Regions from separate parts of the Allobosea sp. LjRoot9 genome, predicted to be linked through region 1. Evidence: predicted binding sites of a transcription regulator. Region 1 holds the regulator's gene; each other region holds the start of a gene.
What was found. Region 1 encodes LexA, which represses DNA repair genes until DNA is damaged. Its sites were predicted from a motif close to TGTTCNNNNTGTGTTCNG; they were not measured.
Positions count from the first base shown of each region.

Region 2: the regulator LexA is predicted to act here: its motif matches at 4,235-4,252, upstream of ssb (single-stranded DNA-binding protein).
Region 3: the regulator LexA is predicted to act here: its motif matches at 3,870-3,887, upstream of recA (recombinase RecA).

Region 1 covers NZ_CAXUPC020000001.1:1,043,181-1,050,599, reverse strand. Annotated here, with positions in the region: gene trpD (anthranilate phosphoribosyltransferase) at 1-196, shown strand, start outside; gene trpC (indole-3-glycerol phosphate synthase TrpC) at 204-1,016, shown strand; gene moaC (cyclic pyranopterin monophosphate synthase MoaC) at 1,013-1,498, shown strand; gene ACSQ3P_RS05000 (molybdopterin molybdotransferase MoeA) at 1,495-2,706, shown strand; gene lexA (transcriptional repressor LexA) at 2,788-3,507, shown strand; gene ACSQ3P_RS04990 (ComEC/Rec2 family competence protein) at 3,501-5,744, opposite strand; gene gltX (glutamate--tRNA ligase) at 5,945-7,363, shown strand.
Region 2 covers NZ_CAXUPC020000001.1:632,398-639,816, forward strand. Annotated here, with positions in the region: gene ACSQ3P_RS03100 (ABC transporter substrate-binding protein) at 1-792, opposite strand, end outside; gene ACSQ3P_RS03105 (GntR family transcriptional regulator) at 984-1,667, opposite strand; gene ACSQ3P_RS03110 (isocitrate lyase/PEP mutase family protein) at 1,707-2,543, opposite strand; gene ACSQ3P_RS03115 (FAD-binding oxidoreductase) at 2,687-4,168, shown strand; gene ssb (single-stranded DNA-binding protein) at 4,336-4,872, shown strand; gene ACSQ3P_RS03125 (flagellar motor protein MotB) at 5,268-6,137, opposite strand; gene motA (flagellar motor stator protein MotA) at 6,166-7,023, opposite strand; gene ACSQ3P_RS03135 (ABC transporter substrate-binding protein) at 7,387-7,419, shown strand, end outside.
Region 3 covers NZ_CAXUPC020000001.1:158,725-166,143, reverse strand. Annotated here, with positions in the region: gene cckA (cell cycle histidine kinase CckA) at 1-594, shown strand, start outside; gene ACSQ3P_RS00765 (hypothetical protein) at 637-2,055, opposite strand; gene ACSQ3P_RS00760 (glycosyltransferase) at 2,184-3,347, shown strand; partial or broken gene ACSQ3P_RS00755 (transposase) at 3,363-3,739, opposite strand; gene recA (recombinase RecA) at 3,972-5,057, shown strand; gene alaS (alanine--tRNA ligase) at 5,322-7,419, shown strand, end outside.

The DNA.
Region 1 (7,419 bases):
GGCCGCGCTGCGCGCCGTGCTCGATGGGCAGAAGACCGCCTTTCGCGATATCGCGGCCTTCAATGCAGCGGCTGCGCTCGTCGTTGCCGGCAAGGCGGGCGATCTGCGCGACGGGCTGGCCCAGGCTTTCGCCGCGCTCGACAGCGGTCGCGCCAAGGCCCGGCTCGATGCTTTGATCGTCAGCTCGAACGCGTGAGGCGGCGATGACCGATATTCTCGCGAAGATCGAGGCCTATAAGCGCCAGGAGATCGCTGCCGCCAAGGCCGCGATCCCGCAAGCCGAGATCGAGCGACTGGCACTGGCCGCCTCGCCGGTACGCGGCTTTGCCGCTGCGCTCGCGGCGAAGCATGCCACGGGCCAGTCGGCATTGATCGCGGAGATCAAGAAGGCGAGCCCGTCAAAGGGGCTGATCCGGGAGGATTTCGATCCACCCTCCCTCGCGAAGGCTTATGCGGCAGGCGGAGCCGCCTGCCTCTCGGTGCTGACCGACGCACCGTCGTTCCAGGGTCGGCCCGAATTCCTGACGCAAGCGCGCGAGGCCTCCGGCCTGCCGGCGCTGCGCAAGGACTTCCTCTACGACGCCTATCAGGTGTTCGAGGCGCGGGCCTGGGGTGCCGATTGCATCCTGATCATCATGGCCGGCGTCGACGACGCCACGGCGCGCGAGCTCAACGCCACGGCGCAGGGCCTCGGCATGGACGTTCTCGTCGAGGTTCATGACGAGGCCGAGCTCAATCGTGCGCTAGAGATCGACAGCCGCCTGCTCGGCATCAACAACCGCGATCTGCGTAGCTTCCATGTCGATCTCGCCGTCACCGAACGCCTGGCGCCGCGCATTCCCGATGACCGGATCATCGTCGGTGAAAGCGGTGTCTTCAGCCCCGCCGATATCGCCAGGCTGCGGCGCGTCGGTGTCGAAACCTTCCTGGTCGGCGAGAGCCTGATGCGCCAGGCGGATGTGGCACAGGCGACGCGCGCTCTGCTTGCAGGTCCAGGCAAGGAGGCCGCGGCGTGACCGGCCTCAGCCACCTCGATGCGCAGGGCCAGGCGCATATGGTGGATGTCGGCGACAAAGCCGAGACGACGCGTATCGCCATCGCCGAGGGCAATGTGGTGATGCAGGCAGCCACGCTCGACATCGTGCGGCGCGGCGATGCGAAGAAGGGCGACGTGCTCGGCACCGCAAGGCTTGCCGGCATCATGGCGGCCAAGCGCACGCATGAACTGATTCCGCTTTGCCACCCGCTGCTGATCAGCAAGATCGCCGTCGATCTCACGATCGACGAAGCATTGCCCGGCGTTCGCGTGCGCGTCGAGGTGAAGATGAAGGGCCAGACCGGCGTCGAGATGGAAGCGCTCACCGCCGTCAGCGTCGCCTGTCTCACGGTCTACGACATGGTCAAGGCGGTCGATCGCGCGATGCATATCGAGGGCATCCGGCTGGTGCATAAATCCGGCGGGAAATCTGGCGTCTACGAGGCGGAGCAGCCGGCATGAGCCTGACCCCGGTCAAGGTCGCGCTGCAGGCGCTGCTCGACAGCGTTCCTGGGCCGACATCCGTCGAGATCGTTCCGCTGGCCTCCTGCGCCGGGCGCGTGCTGGGCGCCGACATCGTCGCGCTCAGGACACAGCCGCCTTTCGCCAATTCGGCCATGGACGGCTACGCAGCCCGCGCCGCGGATCTTGCGCCGGCAAATGAACTGCGCGTCATCGGCGAATCGGCGGCCGGGCGCGCCTTTGCAGGAACGGTCGGCCCCGGCGAGGCGATTCGCATCTTCACCGGCGCGCCTATGCCCGATGGTGCCGATACGATCCTGATCCAGGAGAATGCCGATGGCGTCGGCGGCACGGTCATCCGCGTCCGCGAAGGCGCCCAGCCGGGGCGTTTCGTCCGCCCGGCCGGCCTCGATTTCCGGGAAGGCGATGTCCTCCTCCCGGCGGGACGCCGGCTCGACAGTGCCGCGCTCGGCCTCGCGGCTGCAGCCGGACACCCTACCCTGCCGGTTCGGCGCAAGCCCCTGGTCGCGATCCTGGCGACCGGGGACGAACTCGTCCTGCCGGGCGAAACAGTCGGCCCCGACCAGATCGTCGCTTCGAACAGCTATTCCCTGGCGGCGATCGTCGAGGAGATCGGCGGAACAGCCTTCGATCTCGGCATTGCACGCGATAATCATCCCGATCTCGCCGCCAAGATCGAGCGGGCGCGAGCCGCCGGCGCTGACGTGCTGATCACGCTCGGCGGCGCCTCGGTCGGAGCGCATGACCTCGTACAGGAGGCCTTGAAGCGCCAGGGCATGGAGCTCGGCTTCTGGAAGATCGCGATGCGGCCGGGCAAGCCGATGATGATGGGGCGGCTTGGAGCCATGGTCGCCGTCGGCCTACCCGGCAACCCGGTCTCGTCGATCGTCTGCGGGCATCTGTTCGTGGCGCCGCTGATCGAGGCGCTGCTCGGCATGCCCGATCCCGCGCGCGACCGCAGCGAACCGGCGATCCTCGGAATTGATATGCCGGCTAATGATGAGCGTGAAGATTATCTGCGCGCCGATCTTCAGCACATCGAGGCCGGCTGGCTCGCCAGCCCCTTCGCCAAGCAGGATTCCTCGATGCTGGGCAATCTGGCGCGCGCTCGGGCGCTGGTCATTCGCCCGGCCCATGCAGAGCCGGCAAAAGAAGGCGCACCCTGCCGGATCATCCGCCTCCGCTAGGTTAGCTTGCGGAACACAACACGAACGTGTATGATGTTCGTGATTTGTTTCGAATTCGCGCCGCGGGCGCTGGCGGGGACCATGCTGACACGCAAACAATTCGAATTGCTCCGCTTCATCCAGGAACGCCTGCGTGAAAGCGGCGTGCCGCCCTCCTTCGACGAAATGAAGGACGCGCTCGATCTCCGCTCGAAATCCGGCATTCATCGCCTGATCATGGCGTTGGAGGAGCGAGGCTTCATTCGCCGGCTGCCCAATCGCGCCCGCGCATTGGAGGTGATCAAGCTTCCCGATGGCGTCGGCATGCCACAAGGCGCGCGCCCGCGTTTCAGCCCCTCCATCGTGCAAGGTGGCCTCGGCCAGGGCGGCGGCCTCGGCAAGGCGCGCCCGGCCCCTGGTCCCGAAGAGGAGGCGCGTGCCACGATCGCAATCCCGGTGATGGGGCGGATCGCCGCCGGCACGCCGATCTCGGCGATCCAGAGCCGCAGCCACAGTGTGGCGCTGCCGGCGGACATGCTCGGCGCCGGCGAGCATTTCGCGCTTGAGGTGCGCGGCGATTCGATGGTCGAGGCCGGCATTCTCGACGGCGACACCGTCGTCATCCGCCGGCAGGACACCGCCAATACCGGCGACATCATCGTGGCGCTGATCGATGACGAAGAGGCGACGCTGAAGCGCCTGCGCAAACGCGGCTCGTCAATCGCGCTTGAAGCCGCAAACCCGGCTTATGAAACCCGTGTGCTCGGCCCCGATCGGGTCAAGATCCAGGGTCGGTTGGTCAATCTGATGCGGCGCTACTGAAGCCGGTCGGGCTCGGCTGCCACATCGCCCGTATCGCTCCTCTCCGGCTGCCGCGCAGGAGGCTGCTGCGCGGGCCTTGTGCTTGTCGCCGCGCGCTTGCGTATCCAGGGGCGATCGGCATCCTGCCGTTCTGCCTGGACGATACGCCAGCCGCCTGCAGTGCCGATGAGGGAGGTCGCGCCGTCGCGGTTCAGGGCCGTCCGGTCGACCAGCTTCGCTGCGCAGGGAGCCGACCAGGGTATCGGCGTGACGACGAGGTCGGCGCGCAGGCAATCCTCGATGACGGCGAGCCGGTCTTTCGCATAGGCGATCCGGCGACCATTGCGAGCGGTAACGACACAGCCTTGCGTATCGCAAGCCGCATTCTTGCGCAGGCTCGCATCCGTGGGCTGCCGCCCATCGCCATCGGCGACGAGCCATTGTTGCAGCACGAAGCTGCTTGGCCGGCCGGCCAGAATGAAACGGTCGTCGGCTCCGCGCACGACGAGGCCGGAACCGTCGCGTTCGACCACGATATCCGGCCGGTCCGGCTTGGCCGCGACCGTGACGCCCATCACCAGCGGCAGGATGGCGAGCAGCCGAAGCTTCGTGCTCCACAGCGTCAGCCAGAGCAGTGTCATCGCAAGGCAGACCAGCGCGGCCTCGCCGAAGGCGGGAATGATCAGCGTCGAGTGGTCGATCGCCGCGACCCAGTGGGCCAGCCGCAGCACCACCTCGGAGGCGGCGCCCATCAGCCACCAGGCCGGCCAATCGAGGCCGAAGGGGTAGGCCAGCACTCCGAACACCGCAGCCGGCATGACGAACAGCGAGACGAAGGGCAAGGCGAGCGCATTGCCGAGCAGCCCGAACGGATTGAAGGTCTGGAAATGATAGGCGCCGAACGGGGCCGTCGCCGCCGTCGCCAGCAGGGTTGTGATGACGGTGCCGCTGGCGGCGATCCAGAGTGGGCGCAGCGGCCAGGGCCATGGCGATGGCGGCGCGGTCTGATTGCGTTCCTCCCAGCGCTCGGCAAAGGCGATCAGCGCCGCTACCGCCCCGAATGACATCTGGAAGCTCGGCCCGAGCAGCGCCTCGGGCTCGCGCAGCAAGACGATGATCGCTGCCAAGGCAAGGTTGCGCATGCTCAGCGCCGGGCGGTCGATCAGGATTGCGCCGAGCATCACCAGCGTCATGATCAATGACCTGACGGTTGCGACATCGGAGCCGGAGAAGACGCAATAGGCGGTTGCTCCGATCATGGCGGCAACGGCGGCGATCTTCTTGATCGGCCAGTGCAAGGCCAGCGTCTGCGAGAGCGCCAGCAGCGCCCGCACAAGCCAGAGGATCGTGCCGGCGGCGAGCACCATGTGCAGGCCCGAAATCGAGACGATGTGGTAGATGCCAGCCGCGCGCAGATCGGCATTGGTCGTTTCCGTGATCAGGCCGCGCTTGCCGGTCACCAGTGCCGCCGCCATCGCGCCGGCCTGCCCGCCCCCGACGCTGGCGATGCGGGCGGTCAGGGCGTTGCGGGCGCGGTCGATCAGCACGGCTCTCGCGAGTTCGGGCGGAGGCGGGCCTGGCGCCGGTGTCAGCATGATCTTGCCGGGGATGTTGCCGACCGCGCCGATGCCGCGAAAGAACGCGTCGCGGCCGAAATCATAGCCGCCCGGTCGCGCCGGACCAGGCGGCGGCAGAAGGCGTGCATTGGCCGTGATATGGTCTCCCGGCGCGACTGTCTCCGCCTTGATATTGACGCGGACGCGTTTGGGCCGTCGCTCCGCTTCGACGCCGGCTATCCCGGTGACCAGCACGACGAGGCGAGCGCCTGCATCGCGCGCCTCGACTGATTCGACATAGCCGGTGAGCTGGCCGCTGCGCGGGCGATCCAGGATCGGCGCCATGATCGTCGCGGTGCGCAAGGTCGCCGCCGAGAAGCCGACGAAGACCGCAACCAGCCCAAGACAAACCGGCAAGGCGAGCTGCTGCCGGCGCAGAGCTATGGCGAGGCCGCTTGCAAGCGCGACACCGGCAAGCGGCGCCCATAGCGCGGGCTCCCGGTCGCCGGCGAAGTAGAGCAGGATGCCGATGCCCATCATGACCGGGAACCAGAGGAAGAGCCGCCGGCGCTCCGCCTCGGCGGCGAAGGCCTGTCGCGCCTGCCCGGGCCAATCCCGCCATGCCAGGCCGATACCGCTGCCGAGCCAGGAGACGGGCAGGCGCGACGGCAGGACGCCGGCCAGCGCGCCGCGTGATTTCACCCGCTCTGACGGTCCTGTATGCACCGCCGCCCCTTCCCCCTGCCCGCCCGCGATCTTGCGCTTAACGCGGGCGGCCGAGCCATGTTACAGGGGCCACGCCGGCTGTCATGCCATGACCGGTGGATTGTCCTGTTTTTGCCTTCCCTTCCTGTTTTGCCTTTGGGCTGCCGATTCACGAGCCCAGCCGGAGCCCAGCCTTCATGAGTGATGCGGTCGTCACGCGCTTTGCCCCCTCGCCCACCGGCTTCCTGCATATCGGCGGAGCGCGGACGGCCCTGTTCAACTGGCTCTATGCGCGCCGGCATGGCGGCAAGATGCTGCTGCGGATCGAGGACACGGACCGCGAGCGCTCGACGGAACCGGCGATTGCCGCGATCCTCGACGGGTTGAGCTGGCTCGGGCTCGATTGGGATGGCGACACCGTCTACCAATTCGCCCGCGCCGAGCGGCATCGCGAGGTGGCGCAGCAGATGCTGGCTGCCGGCAAGGCTTATCATTGCTATGCGACGCCGGCCGAGCTCGACGAGATGCGCGAGAAGGCCAAGGCCGAGGGCCGGCCGATGCGCTATGACGGCCGCTGGCGCGATCGTGATCCGGCGACGGCCCCGGTCGGCGTCAAGCCGGTCATCCGCCTGCGCGCGCCACAGACCGGCGAGACCGTGGTCGAGGACGAGGTCCAGGGCCGCGTCGTCTGGCAGAACGAGAACCTCGACGACCTCGTCCTGCTGCGCTCCGACGGAAACCCGACCTACATGCTGGCCGTGGTGGTCGACGACCACGACATGGGCGTGACCCATGTCATTCGCGGCGACGATCATCTGACCAACGCGGCCCGCCAGACCCAGATCTACCAGGCGATGGGTTGGCAGGTGCCGAGCATGTCGCATATCCCTCTGATCCACGGGGCCGACGGAGCAAAACTCTCCAAGCGCCACGGCGCGCTCGGCGTCGATGCCTATCGCTCCATGGGCTATTTGCCGGTGGCGCTGCGCAATTATCTGCTGCGCCTCGGCTGGAGCCATGGCGACCAGGAGATCTTCTCGACCGACGAGATGATCGCGCTGTTCAACCTGTCCTCGATCGGCCGTTCGCCGGCGCGTTTCGATTACGCCAAGCTGGAGAGCCTGAACGGGCTCTATATGCGCCAGTCCACCGATCGCGACCTGCTCGCGGCGTTGAAGACGATCCTGCCCGAGATCGGCCCGGCGCGCGGCCTGCCGGGCGCGCTTTCGCCGGATCTTGAGGCGCGCTTCCTTGCCGCTATGCCTGGCTTGAAGGAGCGCGCCAAGACGCTGATCGAACTGCTCGACAGCGCCTATTATCTTTACGCCGCGCGCCCGCTGCAGCTCGATCAGAAGGCTACAGCCCTGCTCGACGAGGCCGCACGCCAGCGCCTGCCGGGCCTGGCGGCGAAGCTCTTGGCCGTGAACGACTGGTCGCCGGAGGCGTTGGAGGCCGTGGTTCGCGGCTATGCCGAGGAGCATGGGCTCAAGCTCGGCCAGGCAGCGCAGCCCTTGCGCGCCGCCCTGACCGGCCGCGCCATGTCGCCGGGCCTGTTCGACGTCATGGCGGTGCTCGGCCGCGAGGAGACGCTGGCGCGTCTGGCGGATCAGTCATGACGTGGCGAAGGCTCCGTCCCCCTTTTGGCTCTGTTGAACCGCCTCTGCAAATGGTC
Region 2 (7,419 bases), 410 kb from region 1:
CTCGGCCGCCTTGCCGGCGAGCTCGATCACCTTGGAGCTCAGGATCGTGGTCTCGCCGATGATCGGCTTGCCGACCTTCTGGTCGTTCAGGGCGACGAGCAGCCGGGCGCTCTCCTCCTCGTTCAGATAGACGAAGACGGCGTCGGCCTGGACGTTCTTGATCTTGATCGCGTCATTGGTGAAATCGGCCTGGCCTTGCTCGGTCGAAAGGTCGGCAGCGACCTTGATGTCGCGGCTCGCAAGCTCCTTGACGATGGCGTCATGGCCGCCCTTGCCGAAGTCGTTATTGACCCAGACCACGGCGACCGACTTCACCTTGACCACGTCCTTGAGATAGGCCGCGATCTTGGGCATCGCCGCCGTCTGGCTGAGCGAGGTGCGGAAGATGAAGGGGTTGCCCTGCTGGGTGTAGGCCGCGCCGTCGCCGGCCGCGAGTTGGGCGATCTCGGCGCGCTGCGCCACCTGCATCGAGGCCAGGATCGAGCCGGTATAGACCGGGCCGAGCACGGCATGGGTGCCCTCGTCGATGGCGCGTTGCACGGCGGCGCGCGCATTGGCCGGATTGGTCTGGGTGTCGTAGGCGACGAAGTCGATCTTGCGGCCGAGAATGCCGCCCTTGGCGTTGATCTCCTCGACGGCGAGTTCGATCCCGCTCTTCCAGTTGACGCCGGCCGTGGCGCCGGGGCCGGAGAGCTCGGCGATGGTGACGAGCTTGACCTTGTCCTGGGCGAGCGCCGGCGACGCGGCGGCGAGCACAGCCGCCAATGCGGCCGCCTTCAGCATGAACTTCATTGGATCCTCCCGAGATCACAGCGGCCTTGAATGGCTCTGGTCGCGATCATAATCGGTAGGACACTGTATGCAAGATGGATTTGCGTACAGTTGATGTCGTTGGTGGTGCGATTGGGCTAGCCCGGATCGTCTCGCTTGCCGAACGGGGCAGGGCGATTGCAGGGAGGCGCTGTGTCTGGGGCCGCGTGCCCTCAGCCGGCGCTCGCGCGACGCAGGACATCGCCATAGGCGTCCCGGGCGCGCAGGATGTGCTGGCGCAGGAGGCCGTCGAGATCCGCCATACGGCCATTGGCGAAGGCCTCGACCATCAGGCGATGCTCGCTCATCGAGCGGGCCTGCTCGCCTTCAAGCGGCACCGAGAGATGCGTGCGCAGCGCCGCGACCCGGCCCGAGACGCTGCGATAGGCATTGCCGAGATAGCGGTTGCCGCAATGCAGGAAGAAGACCTCGTGGAAGCCGGTATCGGCGCGGGCATAGTCATGGCGCGTGCCGCTGGCCTGGGCCGCATCCATCACCGCGATCGCACCCGCCATGCCGTCCAGCGTTGCCTCTCGCGCAGACGCGAGGCATTCGCGCAGCGCGTTGGTTTCCAGCATGAAGCGGAAGGTGCAAAGCTCGGCGACGTCCTCTGCCGTCGGCGCAAAGACGAAGGTGCCCTTCTTCGGCACGATGGTGACGAGGCCCTGGAGCTGGAGGCGGGCCAGCGCCTCGCGCACCGGCGTGCGGCTGACGCCGAGCGCGCTGCTCAGCGCATCCTCCGAAAGCGCCTCGCCGAAGCGCATCTCGGCGTCGATGATCGCCTTGCGCAGGCGTTCCTCGACGATGGTGACCAGCGATTTCGGCTGCTGGACCTTGAAACGCCTGATCGCCTTCATGCTCGTCACGTTTCGGCCCTCCGCGATTCGACGCCGGTATCAGGCATAATGCTCGCGGCCGAGAAAGGCTTCATAGCTCGGCAGGTCGAGCATATTGGCCTCCAGGCCGCGCGTGGTGCCGCTGCGCTTCAATTCGCGGGCGAAGGCCGTCATCATATGGGCGTAGGCGAGCGTGGACGAGACGGGATAGCTGAGCAGCTTGAATCCGATGCGGCCGAATTCTTCGGCGGTGAGTGAAGGCACGCGGCCCTCGACATAGTTGAACATCAGGGGCGCTTCGATCTCGCGCAGGGCCTGGCGCATCTCGTCTTCGGATTGCAGCATCTCCAGCAGGACGAGATCGGCCCCGGCCTGCGCATAGGCCTTCCCGCGCGCGATCGCCTCGTCGAGGCCCAAGGGCAGGCGCGCATCCGAGCGGCCGATGATCAGGAAATCGGGATCGCGCCGCGTCGCGACCGCGATGCGGATCTTTTCGGCGTGCTCCTCGCGCGAGACCAGGGCAAGGCCGGCCATGGCGCCGCAGCGCTTGGGCGTGACCTGGTCCTCGAGATGGATCGCGGCGACGCCGGCGGCCTCGTATTCGGCGACCGTGCGGGCGACGTTGTTGAGGTTGCCATAGCCGGTGTCGGCATCGGCGATGACCGGAACCGAAACGGCGGCAGCCAAGGCGCGGCCGCGCGCCACCATCTCGGTCATGGTCAGTAGGCCGATATCGGGCGCGCCGATCAGGCTGGCGGAGAGGCCGTTGCCGGTCATGTAGACCGCCTCGAAGCCGGCCTGCGCGATGGCTCGCGCGCCGATCGCATCATGGCAGCCGGGGGCGACGACGAGGCCGGGCTGGCGCAGCCTGTCGGCGAGGGAATGGCGAGGGCTCACGGCAATCTCCGTCCTGTATGCAAGATACAGAACCTTGCATGAGACGGGCTTGTATGCCAGTCCTCGGTGATGCCGGGGCGGCGCGCAACCGCGCTGTCCTGAGCCCGTTTCGACCCAAGCCCGTTTCGATCGGAGACGCCGCCGTGACAGCCGTCCTGCCAGCCTCACGCTCCCTCGATACGGCTCCCGCGGCGGGCGGGCTCGTCCCGGCGCTGGCGGAGGCGCTGCGCGCGCTGCTCGGCCCCCGCTTCTCGACCTCGCTGGCCGAGCGCGAGCATCATGGCCGCGGCGAATCCTACCATGTCAGCCGCCCGCCCGACGCTGTCTGCAGGGCGCAGACGACTGAAGAAGTGGCTGCGATCGTGCGGCTTTGCGCGCAGCACGAGACCCCGGTGATCGCCTTCGGCGCGGGCACCTCGTTGGAGGGCCATATCGCGGCCTTGCAGGGCGGGGTGAGCCTCGATCTCTCCGGCATGACGCGCATCCTGGCGATCCGGCCGGAGGATTTCGACGCGACGGTCGAGGCCGGGGTCACCCGCCAGCAGCTCGATGCGGCGCTGCGCGATGTCGGGCTGTTCTTCCCGGTCGATCCCGGAGCCGAATGCACGCTGGGCGGCATGGCGGCGACGCGCGCCTCGGGCACCAATGCGGTGCGCTACGGCACGATGCGCGAGAATGTGGTGACGCTCACCGTGGTGATGGCCGATGGGCGCATCATCAGGACCGGTGGGCGGGCGCGCAAATCCTCCGCCGGCTACGATCTGACCCGGTTGTTCGTCGGCTCGGAGGGAACGCTCGGGATCATCACCGAGGTGACGCTGCGCCTGCACCCGCTGCCCGAGGCGGTCTCGGCGCTGGTCTGCTCCTTCGCCACGGTGGCGGGCGCGGTCGAGGCCGTCACGGCGGTGATCCAGTGCGCTGTGCCGGTGGCGCGGGTGGAACTGGCCGATGCGCGGGCGATCGCGGCGGTGAACCGGCATTCGAAGCTGGAGCTTGCGGAGACGCCGACCCTGTTCTTCGAACTGCATGGCAGCCCCGCCGAGGTCGAGCAGCAGGCCAGGACGGTGGAGGGGATCGTCGGCGAGCATGGCGCGACGCATCTCGCCTGGGCGACCGACGCGGAAGAGCGGCGCCGGCTCTGGCGCGCCCGACACAACATCCATTACGCGCTGCAGGCGATGCGCCCCGACGCCCGGATCTGGAGCACCGATGTCTGCGTGCCGATCTCGCAGCTCGCGCCATGCCTTGCGGCGACGCAAGCCGATATCGAGGCGGCGAGTTTCTATATCGGCACGGTCGGCCATGTCGGCGACGGCAATTTCCATCTCGGCCTAGTGATCGACCCGAATTCACCGGCCGAGCTGGCCGAGGCGAAGCGCTTGAACGAGCGCCTGATCGAGCGCGCCATCGCCTGCGATGGCACCTGCACCGGCGAGCACGGGATCGGCTATGGCAAGGCGCAGTTCATGGAGCGCGAGCATGGCGAGGCGGTCGACGTCATGCGCGCGATCAAGCAGGCGCTCGACCCGCTCGGCATCCTCAACCCTGGCAAGGTCTTGCCCGGCAAGACACTGACCGGCAAGCTCCTGCCCGGCAAGGTTTTGCCGGCCGCGCCGCGGGGCTGATCGCGGCCGCTGCTGGCCCCGGCAAAATCGAGTCACGAATTCCGGGGACAACCCTAGTGAAAGCGCTTGAACAAAGCAAGAACATCGTTGATAGTGGCGTCACGGATCGGTAGGGTCCGGCTCCGGTCGATGGCCGGTTTCGATGTGCGCAGGAAATGGAGCCTCTCATGGCTGGTAGCGTCAACAAGGTCATTCTGGTCGGCAATCTCGGGCGCGATCCCGAGGTGCGGCGTCTCGGCAGCGGCGAGCCCGTGGTCAATCTGCGGATCGCGACCTCCGAAACCTGGCGCGACAAGCAGTCGGGCGAGAAGAAGGAGCGCACCGAGTGGCACTCGGTGGTGATCTTCAACGAGAACCTCGCCAAGGTCGCCGAGCAATATCTGAAGAAGGGCTCGAAGATCTATATCGAGGGCCAGCTCCAGACCCGCAAATGGCAGGATCAGTCGGGTGTCGAGAAATACACCACCGAGATCGTGCTGCAGCGCTTCCGTGGCGAACTGACCATCCTCGACAGCCGGGGGCAGGGCGGTTCGGACGAATATGGCGAAGGCGGCGGCGCGATGGAGGATCGCTCGGGCGGCGGCAGCTCCTTTGGCCGGTCGAGCCCGATGGGCGGCGGCACTGCACCGCGCCAGCCCGCCATGGCGGGCGGCGGTGGCGGCCGTTCATCCTCGACCCATCTCGACGACGATATTCCGTTCTAGCAAATACCTATGACGACTATGTAGGGAGCAAGGCATTAAGGCGTTGTTTTACAACGCCTTTTTGCTTTTCTGCCAACGTCTGTCGGTTAGAGCATTTCCGCGTTTCTCCGAGACGCGGAAATGCTCTAGATTCTTGTTTTAACGCGTTTTCTTCACGCGAACCGGTGTCCACTTCGCTCGAAAACGCTCTAGAGCCGGTTCACGGCGCGCAGCGGGATCATGGCGCGCTTGAAGTTTGCTTCGCCGGTTGGGAGTTTTGCATAGGCGGGGCCGTGACTTCGGGCAGCACATCGACGTCTCCGAGGCCATGATCCACGTCGCAATGGTCAGCCTCGTCGTGTCAGCCAATGAGCTCAATCTCAAACGGACTCTGAACCGGCCGAGGCGCTTCGCCGTCAGCGAAAGGCGCTCGGGGGCAGCGCCGGCGCCTCATTGAGCAGCGTGATCGCCACCCGTCGGTTCGGCGAGAGGTAGGGATTGTCGGGGAAGACCGGCTCGGTGTCGGCGCGTCCCACCACGGAGGTGAAGCGGTCGTGGGGGAGCCCGGCAACCGACAGGATCTCGCGCACGGCGAGCGCACGCCCGGCGGTAAGGCTCCATGGATCGACGCCCCGCTCCGAGCCTGGGCGCGCCGCGGCCGTGTGGCCGGTGACAGACAGGCGGTTGGGCAGCCGGCGCAGGGTGGGCGCGATCGCCGCCAGCACGCGACGGGTGCGCTCGTGGGGCTGGACCGAGCCCTCGGCGAACATGGAGCGGCCGTCCTGGTCCATGAGGGAAACGTTCACCCCGTCCTTGGTCGGCTCGATCATGATGTTGCGCGAGAGCTCGGCAATTTCGGGCATGTTCTGGAGCGCCTGCCGGAGGCTGGTCATGGCGCTTTGGTTGTCCTGCACGCTGGTGGTAGGGCGGTTGACCTCGCGGTCGCTGGTGCGGCCCGGGTCGGCCCGACGCGTTCCGTCCTCCTTGGTGGGGCCCATCGTCGCGTCGCGAGGCGCCGACGACTTGCTGCCTGACGTGTCTAGGGCGGTGCCCCACAGCATGCCGCCAGCGCCACTGGTGCTAGGACTCACAGCCGTCGGCGCGAAGTACTCCGCCAGGCCGATCTTCTGCTCCTGCGTCGTCATGCTAATCAGCCACATCAGCAGAAAGAACGCCATCATGGCGGTCACGAAGTCCGCATAGGCGATCTTCCAGGCCCCGCCATGGTGCGCATGAGCGGCCTTCTTGACCTTCTTGATGATAATCGTCTGGGTGGGGTTGGTCATCGAGTCCCTGCTGGAGATTGGGTCAGATCTAGGCGGGCAGACCGGCGGTTGCCGCTTCCACTTCGCTGAAGCTCGGGCGGACGTCGCTGAACAGAGCCTTGCGGGCAAATTCTACCGCCATCACCGGCGGCTGGCCGCCGATATGGGCGAGGAGACCCGCCTTGAGTGAAAGGTAGTATTTGGATTCCGCCTCGAAGAGGCTCCTAAGCGACTGCGCCATGGGCCCGAAGAAGCCGTAGGCGACGAAGACGCCGAAGAAGGTGCCTACGAGCGCGCCGCCGATCAGATGTCCCAGCACCTCCGGCGGCTCTTTGATCGCCCCCATCGTCTTGATCACGCCGAGCACGGCGGCGACGATGCCGAGCGCCGGTGTTCCGTCGGCGAGCGACTGCATGGCCGCAACGATACGCTCCTGCTCCTGGTGGTGCGTCTCCAATTCCTCGTCCATGAGAGCGTCTATCTCGTGGACGTTGTTGGCGCCCTGCGTCAACATGCGCATGTAGTCGCAGACGAACTCGACCGCATGATGGTTCGCTGCAAAAGTCGGGAAGGCGTTGAACAGCGTCGACTCGCTCGGATTTTCAATGTGCTGCTCGACCGCGAGCATGCCCTTCTGCCTCACGAGCTTGTACAAGGAATACTGCATCCCCAGCAGTTCGACATAGCTTTCCTGCTTGTATTTGGGGCCCTTCACGAGCGTGCCGAGCATGGCGGGCACGGCCTTGAGCACCGGGCCGGTGTTGCCGATGACGAAGGCGCCCATCGCTGCACCGAGGATGATAACAAACTCGAACGGCTGCCAAAGGACCTCGAGGTGGCCGCCCATAGCCGAGTAGCTGCCGAAGACGCAGACGAAGACGATGATTGCGCCGACGATCAGTCGCATGATTTGCCATCCTTGCGCCGCAGCAAATACAGCCCGCGCGAAGCCACTACTGGTCTGGCGAAATAAACGATCAAGGTTAACGGCGAGTTCAGAGCCATGAGGCCGCAGGTTTGTAAGCGTCTTCCGCCGGCCACGGCTTTGAGGCTTGGGGCGGCAGAGCAGGCCCAGGGGAAGAAATCGGCGAGCAATGAGTCTCCCCCAATCCCGGTGATCGGCGTTCAGGACGAGGTCCGGGCCGTCCGTTTTTTTGATCGTCTCTCCCCGGCGCGGCCGCCGCGCATTGGCATGCCGCTTGCCTGATTCCAGCTGCAGGATAGGCTCTCGCTTGTGCTGCGCTTCCGGTTCAGCGAGAGGAGGTCGATCATGCCGACACGGCGTAGGTTTATTCAGCTTGGC
Region 3 (7,419 bases), 880 kb from region 1:
TTCGAGCCTTTCTTCACCACCAAGGAGGTCGGCAAAGGCACTGGCTTAGGCCTCTCCATGGTCTATGGCATCGTCAAGCAGACCGGCGGCTTCGTCTTCTGCGATTCCGCCGTCGGCCAGGGTACGACCTTCCGCATCTTCCTGCCCAGGCATGTGCCGAGCGCCGAGGAGATCGCCGCCGAAGCCGCCGCCAAGGAGGCGCCCAAGAAGCTCGCTGCCGATCATACCGGCGCCGGCGTCATCCTGCTGGTCGAGGATGAGGATGCGGTCCGCGCGCTCAACGCCCGCATGCTGGTCTCGCGCGGCTACACGGTCCACGAGGCGGCCTCGGGCGTCGAGGCACTCGACATCTTCATGAAGCATGACGGCCGCATCGACCTCGTCGTCTCCGACGTGGTGATGCCGGAAATGGACGGCCCGACCCTGCTCGGCGAACTGCGCCAGCGCAACCCGGCGACCAAGGTCGTCTTCGTCTCCGGCTACGCCGAGGAAGCCTTCCGCAAGAACCTGCCCGAGGGCGAAGACTTCCAGTTCCTGCCAAAGCCCTTCACGATGAAGCAGCTGGTCGAAACGGTGAAGGCGGCGATGGGGTGAGAGGGATCGGCTGTTGCGCGATCCCGCACGACACCAGCGTCCTCAGCCCCCAGGCACCCTCTCATGCAGGACAGCGAACGCATCGCCGTAGAGCCTGCGCCAGCCGGGCTTTGTGTCGAGCAGCGCGACCAGTGGCTCCTGCGGCGCGAGCACGGTCCACTGCGCATCGATTCGCGCAAGCGCCGCATCGAGCACCGCTGGATCCGCCGATAGCAGACGGTCATTGGCAAACATGCCCTCGTCGCCATACATGTCGGCCCGACCGTCGATCGAGGGGGCGATACCCAGCCAGATTAGATAGCCACCAAAGGCATAGGAGTTCAGGACGGGCTTGGCGCGCAGGGCCTGGGGCACGGTCGCAAGCGCCGCGATGGGCGCGGTCGGCCCGTTACTACGCACGAGCGGCAACGCCAGTCTGAGACCGGCCACGACCGCGAGGCCGGCCATCAACGCGACCAAGTCCGGCCATCCGGCCCGCGCCGACCGGCTCGCTTTCGGCAGATCTCTTCTATCGGCAAAAGCCCGCGCCAGAGGCTCGGCCAGCAGGAGCGCCCCGACGAAACCGAGCAGAAGCTGATGGCGGGTCTGGCCCAGCGCCATGTGCAGCAGGCCCAGCAGCAGCACGACGCGCAGGACCGGCATTCGCACCCGATACTGCAGCACAATGAATAGCACAGCGGCCAGCGCAACCTCCAGCGGCTGGAGCATAGCGAAGCTGGTCGGCTGCCACTCGCCGATCAGCACGATGCTCTTCATCGAGAGCAGCTTGAACGGAAACAGCAGCCCCTCGAACCCATGAGGCGTGACGACGGAGGCCGCGACGCTGGCGATGCCGAACACGCCCCAGCTCCACACCACGCGCCAGCGGGCGGCAGGCTTCGCCTCGACCAGCGCCTCAAGCGCGAAAGGGCATATCAGCGCGATGCCGAAAGCATAGCCGCCGTGCAGGTTCGCCCAGATCACCATCAACGGCAGCAGCAGCAGTGACGGCGCGCGGTCTTGCTCACGGGCCTTCAGCAGGCTGATCGTCCAGGCCACGAGCACCGGCAGGGCCAATATGTGAGGCCGTGCCAGGAACCCCGCCGACATCAGCGAGGCGACGAGCAGCAGCACGCAGGCCAGCGCTAAGCCTTCCAGATCGCGCGCCAACCGCGCTCCAAGCAGCGCAAATGCGAGTGCGGCGGCAAGCCCAGTCAGGACGACCACCCCGCTCCAGCCTGCCCAGCGGAACGCCAGCGCCATCAGCACCTCGGACAACCACTCATGCATCACCCAGGGCAACGCCGGGCGGTGGGTGGCGAAGGGATCGAGATGGGGCACATGGCCGTTGTCGAGGATCCAGAGCCCGGCCTTGACGTGCCACCAGGTGTCGCCATCGCCGAGCACCGGCGGTGCGAACGACGCGATGCCCATCATCGTCAGCATCACGACGCCGACGACCACGAGATTCAACCTGGACATGGTTAGCAACATCGAAACAGACCGCCGCACATTATCAACCATCACTTAAAGGCCCGTTATCCGTTACTTTTAACTGAATGGCGAAGGTCGGCGATCTAGTGTGCAAACGTCGCAGCACGGGATTGGGCATGTCCGACGTCAGCACGGTTTTCGGAAAACCCAAGGTCTCCCTGGTCATCTGCACGCTCGACGAGAGCGCCTCGATCGCCGCAGTCGTCGCCGAGGCTGGTGCTGCTCTCGCCAGCCTGACCTACGAGATCATCGTGGTGGATGATTCCGCCAATGACAGTACGGCCGCAGTCGTCCGCGGGTTGATGAGCCAGGATATCCGCATCCGCCTGCTCAAGCGGGAGGGTGCGCGCGGCCTAGCCTCCGCCTGCATCGCCGGTTGGGATATCGCACGCGGCGATATCCTGGGCGTGATGGACGGAGACGGGCAGCACGATGCCTCCCTCATCGCCGGCATGGTGGAAAAACTGCAGGCCGAGCAGGCCGACATCGCTGTCGCGAGCCGCTTCCGGCCCGATACGCAACTTGGCCTGTCGGGCTTCCGGCGTCTGCTGAGCACGGTCGGAGTCGGCCTGAGCCGGCTCGTCATCGGCGCCCACACCACCGATCCCCTTGCCGGCTTCTTCCTGCAGACGCGCTCATGGTTCGAGCAGGCTCGCGCCGGCATGTCGGGCGTCGGCTTCAAGATTCTGGTCGACGTGCTCGCCTCGGGCCAGCGCGCGCCGAAGGTCGTCGAGGTATCGACCTCGCTGCGAGCCCGCATCGGCGGCGTGTCGAAGCTCGATCTGCGGATCATGCTCGAACTTGCCGCACAGCTCGTGGAAAAGCGCACGGGCAACCTCATTCCCAGCCGCTTCATCATGTTCGCCTGCGTCGGTGTAACCGGTCTCGTCGTGCACATGGCCGCGCTGGCTTTGCTGCGTCATATCGAGGTGACGCCGTTCTGGATCGCCCAGGCGCTGGCGACAGCGACAGCGATGGCCTCAAATTTCACGCTCAACAATCTCCTGACCTTCCGCGATCTGCGCCTGACGGGGCGGGCCTGGTGGGGCGGCCTCGCCCGTTTCGCGATGGCCTGCGCCTCGGGCGCGCTGATTGCCGAATTCATCGCGCTGACCGCCCTGCAGATGCAGACGAGTTGGCTGCTGGCCGGCGGCATGGGCGCCGCGGGCGCCGCCATCTGGAACTATTGGAGCTCGAGCCGGGCCGCCTGGGGAGTGCCGCCCCAGCACCGCGATGCCGCCGCCGGCGTCGTCGTCGTGGTCCAACCCGGTCGGCCCTAGATGCTGCACGGCTGATCCCGAGCCCTTGGCTTGCCGGCTGAGCGGAGGATCTTGCGCGATCGATCATCGTCTTGCGCTCAGAAGGCCTGCCTAGCCGAGTGCGCCGGACAAAAAATAATCTCGAGCATTAGCTCTCCGATCGTTGCATGCAAGGCCTTCACGTCGATCGTCGGAGCGGCGCCCTCAGTCCTGGGATCCCAGCCGAAGCCCTCGCAACTCCCTCCAGAAGTTGGCTGCGCCTTCGCGTGATCTGGTTGGGATGGACGTCAAACTCCTGAGCCAGTTCGGCCGGCGCTTTCTCGCCCTTAATTGCGACCACGCCACCTTCGCCTTGAAAGCCGGTATTGGTTCCGTCGCGGTCGTCTCGTCCTGGTCTCTTCTGTCACGGCCATCATGCCGCCTTCAGGCAGAAACCCCACTTATCCGCGCCGTTCAGACTTCCCGAGTCAGCCCTCTCAGGCAGGGTGTTGGCTCCAATCGCCTTCGAAATAACTTAGTCGGCCATCCGCTTCGCCCCCCGACGAGAACAAAAAAAGAACTTGCCCAAGAGAACAAACCATGATCACATACCGTTATGGCGCGCATTGAGATGTGGTCGCGCCCCTGCCATAAGGAGCGCAACCCGTGAATCAGGCGAATCTCAAGCTCGTGGAAGGCTCCTCGATGGACAAGGCCAAGGCGCTGGACGCAGCGCTCTCGCAGATCGAACGTGCCTTCGGCAAGGGCTCGATCATGCGGCTGGGCAAGAACCAGCAGGCGATCGAGATTGAGACGATTTCGACGGGTTCGCTGGGCCTCGACATTGCGCTCGGCGTGGGTGGCCTGCCGCGCGGCCGCGTCATCGAGATCTACGGGCCTGAATCCTCCGGCAAGACGACGCTCGCGCTCCACACCATCGCCGAAGCCCAGAAGAAGGGCGGCGTCTGCGCCTTCGTCGACGCCGAGCATGCGCTCGACCCGGTCTATGCCCGCAAGCTCGGGGTCAATCTCGACGACCTCCTGATCTCGCAGCCCGACACCGGCGAACAGGCGCTGGAGATCACCGACACGCTGGTGCGCTCGGGAGCGATCGATGTGCTGGTGATCGACTCGGTCGCCGCATTGACTCCGCGCGCCGAAATCGAGGGCGAGATGGGCGATGTCCAGCCCGGCCTGCAGGCCCGCCTGATGAGCCAGGCGCTGCGTAAGCTGACCGCCTCGATCTCGCGCTCGAACTGCATGGTCATCTTCATCAACCAGATCCGCATGAAGATCGGCGTGATGTACGGCTCGCCCGAGACCACCACCGGCGGCAACGCGCTGAAATTCTACGCCTCGGTGCGCCTCGACATCCGCCGCATCTCGACGCTGAAGGACCGCGAGGAAGCGACCGGCAACCAAGTCCGCGTCAAGGTCGTGAAGAACAAGGTCGCCCCGCCCTTCAAACAGGTCGAGTTCGACATCATGTTCGGCGAAGGCATCTCCAAGGTCGGCGAACTGGTCGATCTCGGCGTCAAGGCCGGCATGGTCGAAAAATCAGGCGCCTGGTTCTCCTTCGACAGCCAGCGCCTCGGCCAGGGCCGCGAGAATGCCAAGGCTTTCCTCAAGGCCAATCCAGATGTGGCGGCCAAGATCGAGGCGACGATCCGGCAGAATTCCGGCCTCGTCGCCGAGCGCATCCTCGACCAGGCGACCCCGACCGATGACGATCTCGACGAGGGGGAGGCCTGAGCCCAGAGTAGGATGCGAAAAACTGGGCACCGGTTTTTCGCATTGATCCTGCTCTCACTCTTAGATGAGAGACGGATTCAGATTTCAGCGGGCGGCCGATCGGGCCGCCCGTTTTCGTTTGCGGCCAAGGTTTCGTTTGCAGTCAAGGCTTTGGGACAGCATCTCGCGCTTTGGCTCTCTCGACAGGGGCAAGCCGCCTGACTAGAACGCTGATGTCGCCGGGAAGCGCCCCGGCCCCGTCCTGAACCAGAGTTTCCAATTGCGATGAGCGGCGTCAACGAGATCCGGTCCACCTTCCTCGATTATTTCAAGTCGGCCGGCCATGAGGTCGTCGCCTCGAGCCCGCTCGTGCCGCGCAACGACCCGACGCTGATGTTCGCCAATTCGGGCATGGTGCAGTTCAAGAACGTCTTCACCGGCCAGGAAAAGCGCCCCTATTCCCGCGCCACCACGGCGCAGAAATGCGTGCGCGCCGGCGGCAAGCACAATGATCTCGACAATGTCGGCTACACCGCTCGCCACCACACCTTCTTCGAGATGCTCGGGAACTTCTCCTTCGGCGACTATTTCAAGGAGCAGGCGATCACTCACGCCTGGACGCTGATCACGCGCGAGTTCGGCCTGCCCAAGGACAAGCTGACCGTCACCGTCTATTCCGAGGACGACGAGGCGCATGCCCTCTGGAAGAAGATCGCCGGGCTCCCGGATTCGCGGATCATCCGCATCGCGACCTCGGATAATTTCTGGCGCATGGGCGACACCGGCCCCTGCGGCCCCTGCTCCGAGATATTCTACGACCATGGCGACCATATTCCCGGTGGTCCTCCGGGCTCGCCCGACGAGGATGGCGACCGCTTCATCGAGATCTGGAATCTCGTCTTCATGCAGTATGAAGAGGCGGCGGGCGGCATCAGGACCGACCTGCCGCGCCCCTCGATCGACACCGGCATGGGGCTGGAGCGCATCGCCGCCGTGCTCCAGGGCACGCATGACAATTACGCCATCGACCTGTTTGCGGCCCTGATCGGCGCCATCGCCGACCTGACCTCGGTGGCGTCGGATGGCCCGATGAAGGCGAGCCACCGCGTCATCGCCGACCATCTGCGCTGCTCGGCCTTCCTGATCGCCGACGGCGTGCTGCCCTCGAACGAGGGCCGCGGCTATGTGCTGCGCCGGATCATGCGGCGCGGCATGCGCCATGCCCAGCTGCTCGGCGCCAAGGAGCCGCTACTCTACAAGCTCGTGCCGGTGCTGACCCGCGAGATGGGCCGCGCTTATCCCGAACTGCTGCGTGCCGAGAGCCTGATCTCCGAGACGCTGAAGCTCGAGGAGACGCGCTTCCGCACCACGCTGGCGCGCGGCCTGACGTTGCTCGACGACGCCGCCCGCGACCTGGTCTCCGGCCAGAGCCTGAAAGGCGATGTCGCCTTCACGCTTTACGATACCTATGGCTTCCCGCTCGATCTGACGCAGGACGCACTGCGCGCGCGTGGCGTCTCGGTCGATACCGAGGGGTTCGATGCGGCGATGCAGCAGCAGAAGGCCAAGGCGCGCGCCGCCTGGGCCGGCACCGGCGAAGCCGCGACCGAAAAACTCTGGTTCCCGCTGCGCGACCGGGTCGGCGCAACCGAGTTCCTCGGCTACGACACCGAGACCGCCGAGGGCGTGGTCACGGCGCTGATCCGCGACAATGCCGAGGTCGAGAGCCTGAAATCCGGCGAGAGCGGCTTCGTGATCGTCAACCAGACGCCCTTCTACGGCGAATCCGGCGGCCAGATCGGCGACGCCGGCACGATCCGAGCCTCGGGCACCGTCGCCGAAGTCTCCGACGTCCAGAAGAAGCTCGGCGATGTCTTCGCTCACGTCGTCACGGTGAAAGAAGGCGAATTGAAGCGCGGCCAACCGGTCGAGCTCCTGGTCGATCACGCCCGCCGCGGCGCGATCCGCGCCAACCATTCCGCGACCCATCTGCTGCATGAGGCGCTGCGCCTCGTGCTCGGCGACCATGTCGCCCAGAAGGGCTCGCTGGTCTCGCCCGAGCGTCTGCGTTTCGACTTCTCGCATCCCAAGCCGATCTCGGCGGAGGAGCTGCGCGAGGTCGAGGAGATCGCCAATGCGATCGTGCTGCGCAACGAGCCGGTGACGACGCGATTGATGAGCGTCGACGAGGCGACCGCCTCGGGCGCGCGCGCGCTCTTCGGCGAGAAATATGGCGATGAAGTCCGCGTCGTCTCGATGGGAACGACGGCTGCGGACAAGCCGTTCTCGATCGAGCTCTGCGGCGGCACCCATGCGACGCGCACCGGCGATATCGGCCTCATCAGCGTCGCCGGCGAGAGCGCGGTGGCGGCGGGCGTGCGGC